DNA from 2 places in the Streptomyces sp. NPDC044002 genome. Region 1 is predicted to be linked to the other one. Evidence: predicted binding sites of a transcription regulator. Region 1 holds the regulator's gene; the other holds the start of a gene.

Region 1 (5,369 bases):
TCCGCTCCCGCCGCCAGCACCGCCGCGATCTGCGCGCCGCGCATCAGGCCGCCCGCCGCGATGATGGGCAGGGCCACGGCCTCCCGTACCTGCGCGACGAGCGCGAGCAGGCCGACGCCGGCCGTGCCGTCGGCCTCCGGGTCGTCGCGGTGGGTGCCCTGGTGGCCGCCCGCCTCGACGCCCTGGACGCAGACGGCGTCGGCGCCCGCCGCCTGAGCGGAGCGGGCCTCCTCGACCGAGGTGACGGTGACGACGGTACGGGTGCCGGCCCCGCGCAGCCGGGCGAGCACACCGGGCGCGGGCGTGCCGTAGGTGAAGGAGACCTCCGGGACGGGGTCCTCCAGCAGGATGGCCAGCTTCGCCTCGTACCCGTCGTCGCTGTTGCCGACGGTGTCCTCGGGGGCGAGCGAGACCTCGTACCAGCCGGCCTCGCCGGCCAGCTGCCCGCGGTAGGTCTCGACGGCGGCCGGGTCGACGTAGCCGGTCTGCGGCATGAAGAGGTTCACGCCGAAGGGCCGCCGGGTGAGGCCGCGCGTCTGCTTGATCTCCTGGTACATGCCGTCGGCGGTCTTGTAGCCGCCGGCCAGGTATCCGAGGCCGCCGGCCTCGCACACGGCGGCGACGAGCGGCGGGCAGGAGGCGCCGCCCGCCATGGGAGCCTGCACGATCGGGTACTGGGGGAGACCGTTCGGTGCGGAGGACATGGACTGCATCGTGCCACGTCCGGGCCACCGGGCCGAACCGTCGCATTCGCCTGGCATAGTCCGCTTCCCCGGCGTGTCCGGGAATCGCCGCGCGCGGTGTCCCGGAACGCACGGAGCCCGGACCGGGATGACCCCGGACCGGGCTCGTACGAGTGCTCCGGACCTGCCTCAGCGCCCGTTGAACGCGTCCTTCAGGCGGCTGAACAGGCCCTGCTGGCCGGGGGCGAACTGGCCCATCGGCCGCTCCTCGCCGCGCAGCTTCGCGAGCTGGCGCAGCAGCTCCTCCTGCTGGGCGTCCAGCTTGCCGGGGGTGGTGACCTCGACGTGGACGATCAGGTCGCCGCGGCCGCCGCCGCGCAGGTGGGTGACGCCCCGCCCGTGCAGCGGGATGGCCTGGCCGGACTGGGTGCCGGGCCGGATGTCGATCTCCTCCATGCCGTCCAGCGTCTCCAGCGGGCACTTGGTGCCCAGGGCCGCGGCCGTCATGGGGATGGTGACCGTGCAGTGCAGGTCGTCCCCGCGCCGCTGGAAGGTCGGGTGCGGCAGCTCGTGGATCTCCACGTAGAGGTCGCCGGCGGGGCCGCCGCCGGGGCCGACCTCGCCCTCGCCCGCGAGCTGGATCCGGGTGCCGTTCTCGACACCGGCGGGGATCTTGACGGTGAGGCTGCGGCGGGAGCGGACCCGGCCGTCGCCCGCGCACTCGGGGCACGGGGTCGGGACCACGGTGCCGAAGCCCTGGCACTGCGGGCAGGGGCGCGAGGTCATGACCTGGCCCAGGAAGGACCGGGTGACCTGGGAGACCTCACCGCGGCCGCGGCACATGTCACAGGTCTGCGCCGAGGTGCCGGGAGCGGCGCCCTCGCCGGAGCAGGTGCCGCAGACGACGGCGGTGTCGACCTGGATGTCCTTGGTCGTGCCGAAGGCGGCCTCGTCCAGCTCCAGGTCCAGACGGATCATGGCGTCCTGGCCGCGGCGGGTCCGCGAGCGCGGGCCGCGCTGCGAGGCCTGGCCGAAGAAGGCGTCCATGATGTCGGAGAAGTTGCCGAAGCCGCCCGCTCCGAAGCCGCCCGCGCCGCCACCGCCGCCCGAGGAGGACAGCGGGTCGCCGCCGAGGTCGTAGACCTGCTTCTTCTGCGGGTCCGAGAGGACCTCGTAGGCCGCGTTGATCTCCTTGAAGCGCTCCTGCGTCTTCGGGTCCGGATTCACGTCCGGGTGGAGTTCACGGGCGAGGCGGCGGAAGGCCTTCTTGATCTCGTCCTGCGATGCGTCGCGGCGCACGCCGAGAACGGCGTAGTAGTCCGTGGCCACTTACGACTCCGCCAGGATCTGTCCGACGTAACGTGCCACTGCGCGTACCGCTCCCATCGTTCCGGGGTAGTCCATGCGGGTCGGTCCGACCACGCCGAGTTTGGCGACTGCTTCGCCGCCCGAACCGTAGCCGACGGACACGACCGACGTGGAGTTGAGTCCCTCGTAGGCGTTCTCGTGACCGATCCTTACGGCCATTCCCGACTCACCGGCCTCGCCCAGCAGCTTCAGGAGCACGACGTGCTCCTCCAGCGCCTCGAGCACGGGCCTGATGGTCAAGGGAAAGTCATGTCCGAAGCGGGTGAGGTTGGCGGTGCCGCCGATCATCAGCCGCTCCTCCGCCTCCTCGGCCAGCGTTTCGAGAAGGGTCGCGAGGACGGCCTTGACGGTCGCCCGGTCGTCGATCTCGAACGACTCCGGAAGGTCCTGCACCAGCTGCGGCACGTCCGTGAAGCGGCGGCCGACGACCCTGCTGTTCAGACGCGCCCGCAGGTCGGCGAGGGAGTTCTCGCCGAAGGGGGTCTGGGTGTCGACGAGGCGCTGCTCGACGCGGCCGGTGTCGGTGATCAGTACGAGCATCAGCCGGGCCGGGGCCAGCGACAGCAGCTCGACGTGCCGCACGGTGGAGCGGGTCAGCGACGGGTACTGGACGACGGCGACCTGCCGGGTGAGCTGCGCGAGCAGCCGTACCGTGCGGCCGACCACGTCGTCGAGGTCGACGGCGCCGTCGAGGAAGTTCTGGATGGCCCGGCGCTCGGGCGTCGACAGCGGCTTGACGCCGGCCAGCTTGTCGACGAAGAGGCGGTAGCCCTTGTCCGTGGGGATCCGGCCGGCGCTGGTGTGGGGCTGGGCGATGTAGCCCTCCTCCTCCAGCACGGCCATGTCGTTGCGCACGGTCGCGGGCGAGACGCCCAGCTTGTGGCGCTCGGTGAGGGCCTTGGAGCCGACGGGCTCCTCCGTCCCGACGTAGTCCTGGACGATGGCGCGCAGCACCTCGAGTCTGCGTTCGCTGAGCATCGCGCACACCTCCGGATGCGGTCGGTCGTCTGCCTGGCCGTCGGGGCCGGCCCTGGCCTTGTTGGCACTCTGCGCGTGTGAGTGCCAGAGATCCCCCGGTCAGTGTACGGCCGGGTAGTACGCCGCAGGCAAGGGCGGCCCGCCAGGGTAGCGTCACCGCATGGACGTACGTTGGGAAGAGGCGGGCTGGGAAAGGGTCACCGGACGGGTCGGCCGGCGACGGCTACCGGTGTGGGACTGCACGGTGGGACTGGTGGTGGGGGACGAGTCGGTGCTGCTGATCGACCCGGGATCGTCCGTGCGCGAGGGCGCGCAGGTGCGCGCCGAGGCGGAGCGGCTCACGGGTCGCCGCGTGACCCATATCGCATTCACCCACGGACATTTCGACCACGTGCTGGGCGGAGCGGCCTTCGCGGGAGCCGAGTTCTTCGGGGCGGTCGGCCTGGAGCGGCTGCTGTCGACTCCGACGGGCCGCGAGGACGTGCGGGTGAGCGCGGTCCGGATGGGTCTGGCGGAGGAGGAGGCCGCGGAGGCGGCGGACCTGCTCCAGGCGCCCCGGCACCTGGTGTCGGGCGAGTGGACGCTGGAGCTGGGCGGGGTGCAGGTGCTGCTGGCGAACGTGGGGCCCGCGCACTCCGAGCACGACCTGGCGGTCTTCGTGCCGGGCGAGCGGGAGGCGGTGTTCTGCGGGGACCTGGTCGAGGAGTCGGGCGAGCCCCAGGCCGGCTCGGACGCGGTGCCGGGCCAGTGGCCGGCCGCCCTGGACCGGCTGCTGTCGCTGGGCGGTGACGACGCGGTGTACGTGCCGGGTCACGGAGCGCTGGTGGACGCGGGCTTCGTGCGTGCGCAACGCGACACACTGGCGGCCAGGTTCGGCGTGTCGGGGGCGTGAGGGCGCCGGCTCTCCTAGTGTCGGCCGGATGCGTGAGTACTCCCCCGACCTGACCCCGCAGTGGAAGCGCTCCAAGCCGGTGCCGGAGGTGCCGGCGGACCCGGACCTGGTGGTCGAGGTGGCGGGTACGGACTTCTGCGGCGCGGTGGTGGCCTGCGAGGCGGGCACGGTGACCCTGGAGGACCGCTTCGGCAAGCGCCGGGTCTTCCCGCTGGAGCCGCGCGGCTTCCTGCTGGACGGCGCGGTGGTGACCCTGACCCGCCCCGCGCGGGGGTCCGCCGCGCCGGCCCGTACGGCTTCGGGCTCGATCGCCGTCCCGGGGGCGCGGGCGCGGGTGGCGCGGGCGGGGCGGATCTACGTGGAGGGGCGGCACGACGCCGAGCTGGTCGAGCGGGTCTGGGGCGACGACCTGCGGATCGAGGGCGTGGTGGTGGAGTACCTGGAGGGCGTGGACGACCTGGCGGCGGTGGTCGCGGAGTTCGCCCCCGGCCCGGACGCCCGTCTGGGCGTCCTGGTCGACCACCTCGTACCGGGCTCGAAGGAGTCCCGGATCGCGGCCTCGGTGACGGGGCCGGACGTGCTGGTGGTGGGCCACCCGTACGTGGACGTCTGGCAGGCGGTGAAGCCGTCGGCACTGGGCATCCGGGCGTGGCCGGAGGTGCCGCGGGGGCAGGACTGGAAGACGGGCGTCTGCCGGGCGCTGGGCTGGCCGGAGAACACGGGGGCCGCCTGGCAGCACATCCTGTCCCGGGTGACGTCCTACCGGGACCTGGAGCCGACGCTGCTGGGGCGGGTGGAGGAGCTGATCGACTTCGTCACGGCCGGCGGTGCCGCTTGAGCTTGGGCAGGGTGCCGAACTCGGTGGTGTCCAGCTCGATACCGAGAATATCGAGGGGCACGGATTGCCCGAACGGTACTCGGAGCTCCACCTGGTAATCAGCCGCCTCACCAGCACCCGTCGGCTTGGTCAGCAGCACGCATCCGGCATAGAACGGGTCGATGATCAGATAGGCAGGCACCCTGCCGGCCGCGTACAGGGCTCGTTTGAGGCCGTAGTCCCGGTCGATGCTCGACTTCGACACCACCTCCACCAGCAGCGTGATCACCTCAGATGGCATCAAGCGGCCGATCCCCGGACCCACGCCTCGCTCCACCACAACCAGATCCGGCTGAGGCTCACTGGTTTCCTCAAGAATCGCAATGTCCTGCGTCTGCAGCCGTCGCCAGTTGGCTCGCGGAATCTGATCCTGGACCGCCTCCACAATGTCGTTGTGGACCACGTCGGGTCCCGCCATCATCACGATGTCCCCCCGCAGAAGCTCGATCTTGAAGTGACCGAAGAGCTCGGGATGCTCGTCGAACACGGCGTTGATCTCTTCGTACACAGCGGTCATCTCCGTGGTCCTCCACATCAGCCGCGTGCCGTTGCTGGCAGGCTACGGACAGCG
Region 2 (5,369 bases), on a different contig from region 1:
AGATGACCGTGCCGCCCGTGAGGATGGCGATGTCGCCGAGCATGGCCTTGCGGCGGTCGCCGAAGCCCGGGGCCTTGACGGCGACGGACTTGAAGGTGCCGCGGATCTTGTTGACGACCAGGGTCGACAGGGCCTCGCCCTCGACGTCCTCGGCGATGATCAGCAGCGGCTTGCCGGACTGCATGACCTTCTCCAGGAGCGGCAGCAGGTCCTTGACCGAGCCGATCTTGGAGTTGACGATCAGGATGTACGGGTCGTCGAGGGACGCCTCCATACGCTCCATGTCGGTGGCGAAGTACGCCGAGATGTAGCCCTTGTCGAAGCGCATGCCCTCGGTGAGCTCCAGCTCCAGACCGAAGGTCTGGGACTCCTCGACGGTGATGACGCCTTCCTTGCCGACCTTGTCCATGGCCTCGGCGATGAGCTCGCCGATCTGGGTGTCGGCGGCGGAGATGGAGGCCGTGGAAGCGATCTGCTCCTTGGTCTCGACATCCTTGGCCTGGGCCAGCAGGGCGGCGGAGACGGCCTCGACGGCCTTCTCGATACCGCGCTTGAGGGCCATCGGGTTGGCGCCGGCGGCCACGTTGCGCAGACCCTCGCGGACGAGCGCCTGGGCGAGGACGGTCGCGGTGGTCGTACCGTCACCGGCGACGTCGTCCGTCTTCTTGGCGACTTCCTTGACCAGCTCGGCGCCGATCTTCTCGTACGGGTCCTCGAGCTCGATCTCCTTGGCGATGGAGACACCGTCGTTGGTGATCGTGGGGGCGCCCCACTTCTTCTCAAGGACGACGTTGCGACCCTTGGGGCCAAGGGTGACCTTGACGGCGTCGGCGAGCTGGTTCATGCCACGCTCGAGACCGCGCCGGGCCTCCTCGTTGAACGCGATGATCTTGGCCATCTGAAGTGGTCCTCCAGGACTGGGGTTCCCCCTGCGCCGCCAGGCGTGAGGGGAGGGTGGATTGCTCCGGACCGCGCCCGCGCCCGCGACGGACGGCCTGCGGATCCAGCGGTTCCGTCCCGCCGGACCCTGCGGGCCTCACCGACCCGGTCCTCGTTTTGGTAGCACTCTCACCGGGAGAGTGCTAACGCCAATGATTAGCACTCGACCCCCACGAGTGCAAGCGGCTTCAGGCAACACGCGGGCGGCGCGGCGGCGACACGGCAATGACGCGGGGCGACACGCAGGAGGGGCCCACATCCCTGTCCAGGATGTGGGCCCCTCAAGCGTCTGTGCGTGCGTCGGTGGCCGATCGCGTTCGCTCCGACTCAGCCGGCCGCGAGCTTGACCATGTCCGCCTGCGGACCCTTCTGGCCCTGCGAGATCTCGAACTCGACCCGCTGACCCTCTTCAAGGGTGCGGTACCCGTCCATCTGGATGGCGCTGTAGTGGACGAACACATCCGCACCACCGTCGACCGCGATGAAGCCGTAGCCCTTCTCCGCGTTGAACCACTTGACGGTGCCCTGAGCCATGCCTAACTCCCCTATTACTGGCCCTTGCGCAGGACCGCACTTCGCGGTCCCGGGTCAGAACTTGCGCCGGAACGCCTCGACCGCGGCTGAATGTATCCGCACCGGTGCTGTCAGCAACAGGTCAATCCGACGAGAAATCTGGACACACGGAAACCTGGAAATAAGGTGAAATCCTGGCTTATTCCAGGGCAACTCGGGCCAGACAAGCGGCACCAAAGGCCCAAAAGGCACGCTCATGTTGACTCAATGTCAACCATCCGTCCGCCCGCTCATATGCGGCGGGCATGGACAACGGAGGGGACTGCCCCAACTCTACCGCGCCCAATCAAGCAGAATTGCCCCCTCCGCTTTTAGCGGAGGGGGCAATTCTGATCTGAACGCGTCAGCCGCGAACCGGGCCGCGAATCAGCAGCCGCCGGCCACGGCCGGAATGATCGAGACGCCGGCGCCGTCCGGCGTCGCCGTCTGCAGGCCGCCCTCGAAGCGCACGTCGTCGTCGTTGACGTAGACGTTCACGAAGCGGCGCAGCTTGCCCTGGTCATCCAGGACGCGCGCGGCGATGCCCGGGTGGTTCTTCTCCAGGGACTCGATGACCTCGGCGAGGGTCGCGCCCTCGGCCGGGACCTCGGCGACGCCGCCGGTGTAGGTGCGCAGGATGGTGGGGATGCGGACGTTGACGCTCATGGCGCTACCGCCTTTCCGGGTGTGTCAGGGGGAAGCAGGTGGGGGTCAGGCCAGGCCGGCGGCGCGGAACGCGTCCAGGCTCGGGCGGATGGTGGCCGTCTGGCCGCTGTCCGCGGCCACCGCCTCCAGGGTCTTGAGTCCGTCACCGGTGTTCAGGACCACCGTGGTCAGCGCCGGGTCGAGCTGCCCGTTCTCGATCAACTTCTTCGTCACGCCGACGGTCACGCCGCCCGCGGTCTCGGCGAAGATGCCCTCGGTGCGCGCGAGGATCTTGATGGCCTCGACGACCTGCTCGTCGTTGACGTCCTCGACGTAGCCGCCGGTGCGCCGCGCGATGTCCAAGACGTACGGGCCGTCCGCCGGGTTGCCGATGGCCAGCGACTTGGCGATGGTGTTCGGCTTCTGCGGGCGGACCACGTCGTGGCCGGCCTTGAAGGCGGTGGACACCGGGGAGCAGCCCTCGGCCTGGGCGCCGAAGATCTTGTACGGCTTGTCCTCGACGAGGCCGAGCTTGATCAGCTCCTGGAGACCCTTGTCGATCTTCGTCAGCTGGGAGCCGGACGCGATCGGGATGACGATCTGGTCGGGCAGCTGCCAGCCGAGCTGCTCGCAGATCTCGTACGCCAGCGTCTTGGAGCCCTCGCCGTAGTAGGGGCGCAGGTTGACGTTGACGAAGCCCCAGCCCTCGCCCAGCGGGTCGCCGATGAGCTCGGAGCAGAAGCGGTTGACGTCGTCGTAGTTGCCCTCGATGCCGACCAGGTCGCCGCCGTAGACACCGGCCATGACGACCTTGCCCTGCTCCAGGTCGTGCGGGATGAACACGCAGGACCGCAGGCCCGCCCGGGCGGCCGCGGCGCCGACGGCGCCGGCCAGGTTGCCGGTGGAGGAGCAGGACAGGGTGGTGAAGCCGAAGGCACGGGCGGCCTCGACGGCGATGGCCACGACACGGTCCTTGAAGGAGTGCGTCGGGTTGCCGGAGTCGTCCTTGACGTAGAGCTTGCCGGTGACGCCCAGCTCCTTGGCCAGGTTCTCGGCGTCCACCAGCTTGGTGAAGCCGGGGTTCAGGTTCGGCTTGGCGGCCACGTCCGCCGGGACGGGCAGCAGCGGCGCGTAGCGCCAGATGTTGTTCGGACCGGCCTCGATCGCGGCGCGCAGGGCCTCCGGGTCGCCGAGCGGCAGCTCATAGGCGACTTCCAGGGGGCCGAAGCACTCGACGCAGGCGAAGATGGGGCCGAGCTCGAAGCGGGTACCGCACTCGCGACAGGAAAGTCCGGTGGCGGGTCCGAGGTCGACAGAGGTGGCGACAGTCTGTGCAGCCATGATGGCGAGGCCCTTTCTCCTCATCTTCCCCATGGCGCACTTCGCCATGAGACGGAATTGGCACCTTCCCTAGCCGGGGCCTCGCGCTGGCGAGAACCGACTGGAGGGTTGCCGGGGCTTCAACGGGCCGTGTCCCTCTGCCCCTCTGGATGAGCGGTATGGCACCGGACACACGCGCTCTGTGGCGCGCCGGTGCGTTTGTGCGCGGGACCCCCGGCATGCGGTGGTCTCTCGCGTTGTTCAAGACTGTAACCGACGGGACGGGTGGTTGAGACAGCCGTCCGAACCGCGAGATGGATCACAATTCGGCCCAAATAGGCCGAGTGCCACAGAGACCGCGGAACCCGCGGAGAGATGCCCAAGGGGTGCTGAGAGTGCTGGATGAGGTGGAGCGCTGGCTGGCAGACCGCTCCTGGTCCGCCGCCGACCGACCGCTCGACCAGCTGCTCGACCGGAAACGGGCGGCCGGGACGACGGTGAGCGTGGTGCTGCCCGCGCTCGACGAGGAGGCCACCGTCGGGGAGATCGTCGAGACCATCCGGCGCGACCTGATCGAGGCCCCGCCCGTCCCCCTGGTGGACGAGCTGGTGGTCGTCGACTCCGGCTCCACCGACCGTACGGCCGAGGTCGCGGCCAAGGCCGGCGCCCGCGTCGTGCACCGCGACTCGATCCTGCCCCGCATCCCGGCCCTGCCCGGCAAGGGCGAGGTGCTGTGGCGCTCCCTGCTGGCCACCACCGGCGACATCGTCTGCTTCGTCGACGCCGACCTGCGGGACTTCGACTCCGCCTTCGTCTCCGGGATCGTCGGACCGCTGCTCACCGACCCGCAGGTGCAGTTCGTCAAGGCCATGTACGACCGGCCCCTCGGCGACGCGCCCGGCCAGGGCGGGCGCGTCACGGAGCTGGTGGCCCGCCCGCTCCTCAACCTCCACTGGCCCCAGCTGGCCGGCTTCGTCCAGCCGCTGGGCGGCGAGTACGCCGTACGCCGCTCCCTGCTGGAACGCCTCCCCTTCCCCGTCGGGTACGGGGTGGAGCTGGGCCTGCTCGTGGACGCGCTGCACACGGTCGGACTGGACGCGCTCGCCCAGGTGGACGTGGGGGTCCGGCTGCACCGGCACCAGGACGGGCAGGCCCTGGGCCGGATGGCCGCCGCGATCTACCGCACCGCGCAGCTGAGGCTCTCGCGCGGGCACCTCGTACGGCCGGAGCTGACGCAGTTCGAGCGCGGGCCGGACGGGTTCGTGCCGCGCACGTACGCCGTGGACACGGAGGAGCGGCCGCCGATGGCGGAGGTCCAGGAGTACGCGGTCCGGCGCGTGGCGTGACGAACCCGGCGTGACGAAGCGGCGTGACGAACCGGACATTTCCCGGACGTTTGAGCGAGCGGGCCCCGGGCTAGGTTCGCGGCATGGCTTCCCCCGTGGCTCCCCAGGTACTCGTCGCCGCCAACCGCGGCCCGCTCTCGTACACCCTCGACACCGACGGCACCCTCAGCGCCCGGCGCGGCGGCGGCGGCCTCGTCTCCGGCCTGTCCGCGGCGCTCGCGGCCCAGCCGGAGGCCCTGTGGATCTGCGCGGCCCTCTCCGACGCCGACCGGGAGGCGGTCCGCCGCGGCGTCTCCGAGCCGGGCGTCCGGATGCTGGACATCGACCCCGCCGTGTACGACGACGCCTACAACGGCATCGCGAACTCCGTGCTCTGGTTCACCCACCACCACCTCTACGACGTCCCCCGCGAACCCGTCTTCGACGCGGAGTTCCGGCGGCGCTGGGACTCGTACACCGCCTACAACCGGGCCTTCGCCGAAGCCCTCGCCGAGGAGGCCGCCGAGGGCGCCCGCGTCCTCGTCCAGGACTACCACCTCGCCCTGGTCCCGGGGCAGCTGCGCGCAC

What was found. The regulator HrcA, encoded in region 1, represses chaperone genes, less so after heat shock. The targets are predictions, from matches to a motif close to TTNGCACTCNGNNNNNCNGAGTGCNAA.
Region 2: a site for HrcA is predicted at 1,060-1,086, ahead of groL (chaperonin GroEL). Genes of this name have one in related genera too.

The regions. Positions count from the first base shown of each region.
Region 1 covers NZ_JBWKEZ010000016.1:91,377-96,745, reverse strand. Annotated here, with positions in the region: gene AC07A6_RS15030 (nitronate monooxygenase) at 1-704, opposite strand, end outside; gene dnaJ (molecular chaperone DnaJ) at 873-2,012, opposite strand; gene hrcA (heat-inducible transcriptional repressor HrcA) at 2,013-3,029, opposite strand; gene AC07A6_RS15015 (MBL fold metallo-hydrolase) at 3,190-3,921, shown strand; gene AC07A6_RS15010 (DUF3097 domain-containing protein) at 3,950-4,759, shown strand; gene AC07A6_RS15005 (Uma2 family endonuclease) at 4,737-5,315, opposite strand.
Region 2 covers NZ_JBWKEZ010000033.1:36,303-41,671, forward strand. Annotated here, with positions in the region: gene groL (chaperonin GroEL) at 1-898, opposite strand, end outside; gene AC07A6_RS23745 (cold-shock protein) at 1,267-1,473, opposite strand; gene AC07A6_RS23750 (MoaD/ThiS family protein) at 1,879-2,157, opposite strand; gene thrC (threonine synthase) at 2,203-3,477, opposite strand; SAM riboswitch class I at 3,495-3,633, opposite strand; gene AC07A6_RS23760 (glucosyl-3-phosphoglycerate synthase) at 3,852-4,802, shown strand; gene AC07A6_RS23765 (alpha,alpha-trehalose-phosphate synthase (UDP-forming)) at 4,886-5,369, shown strand, end outside.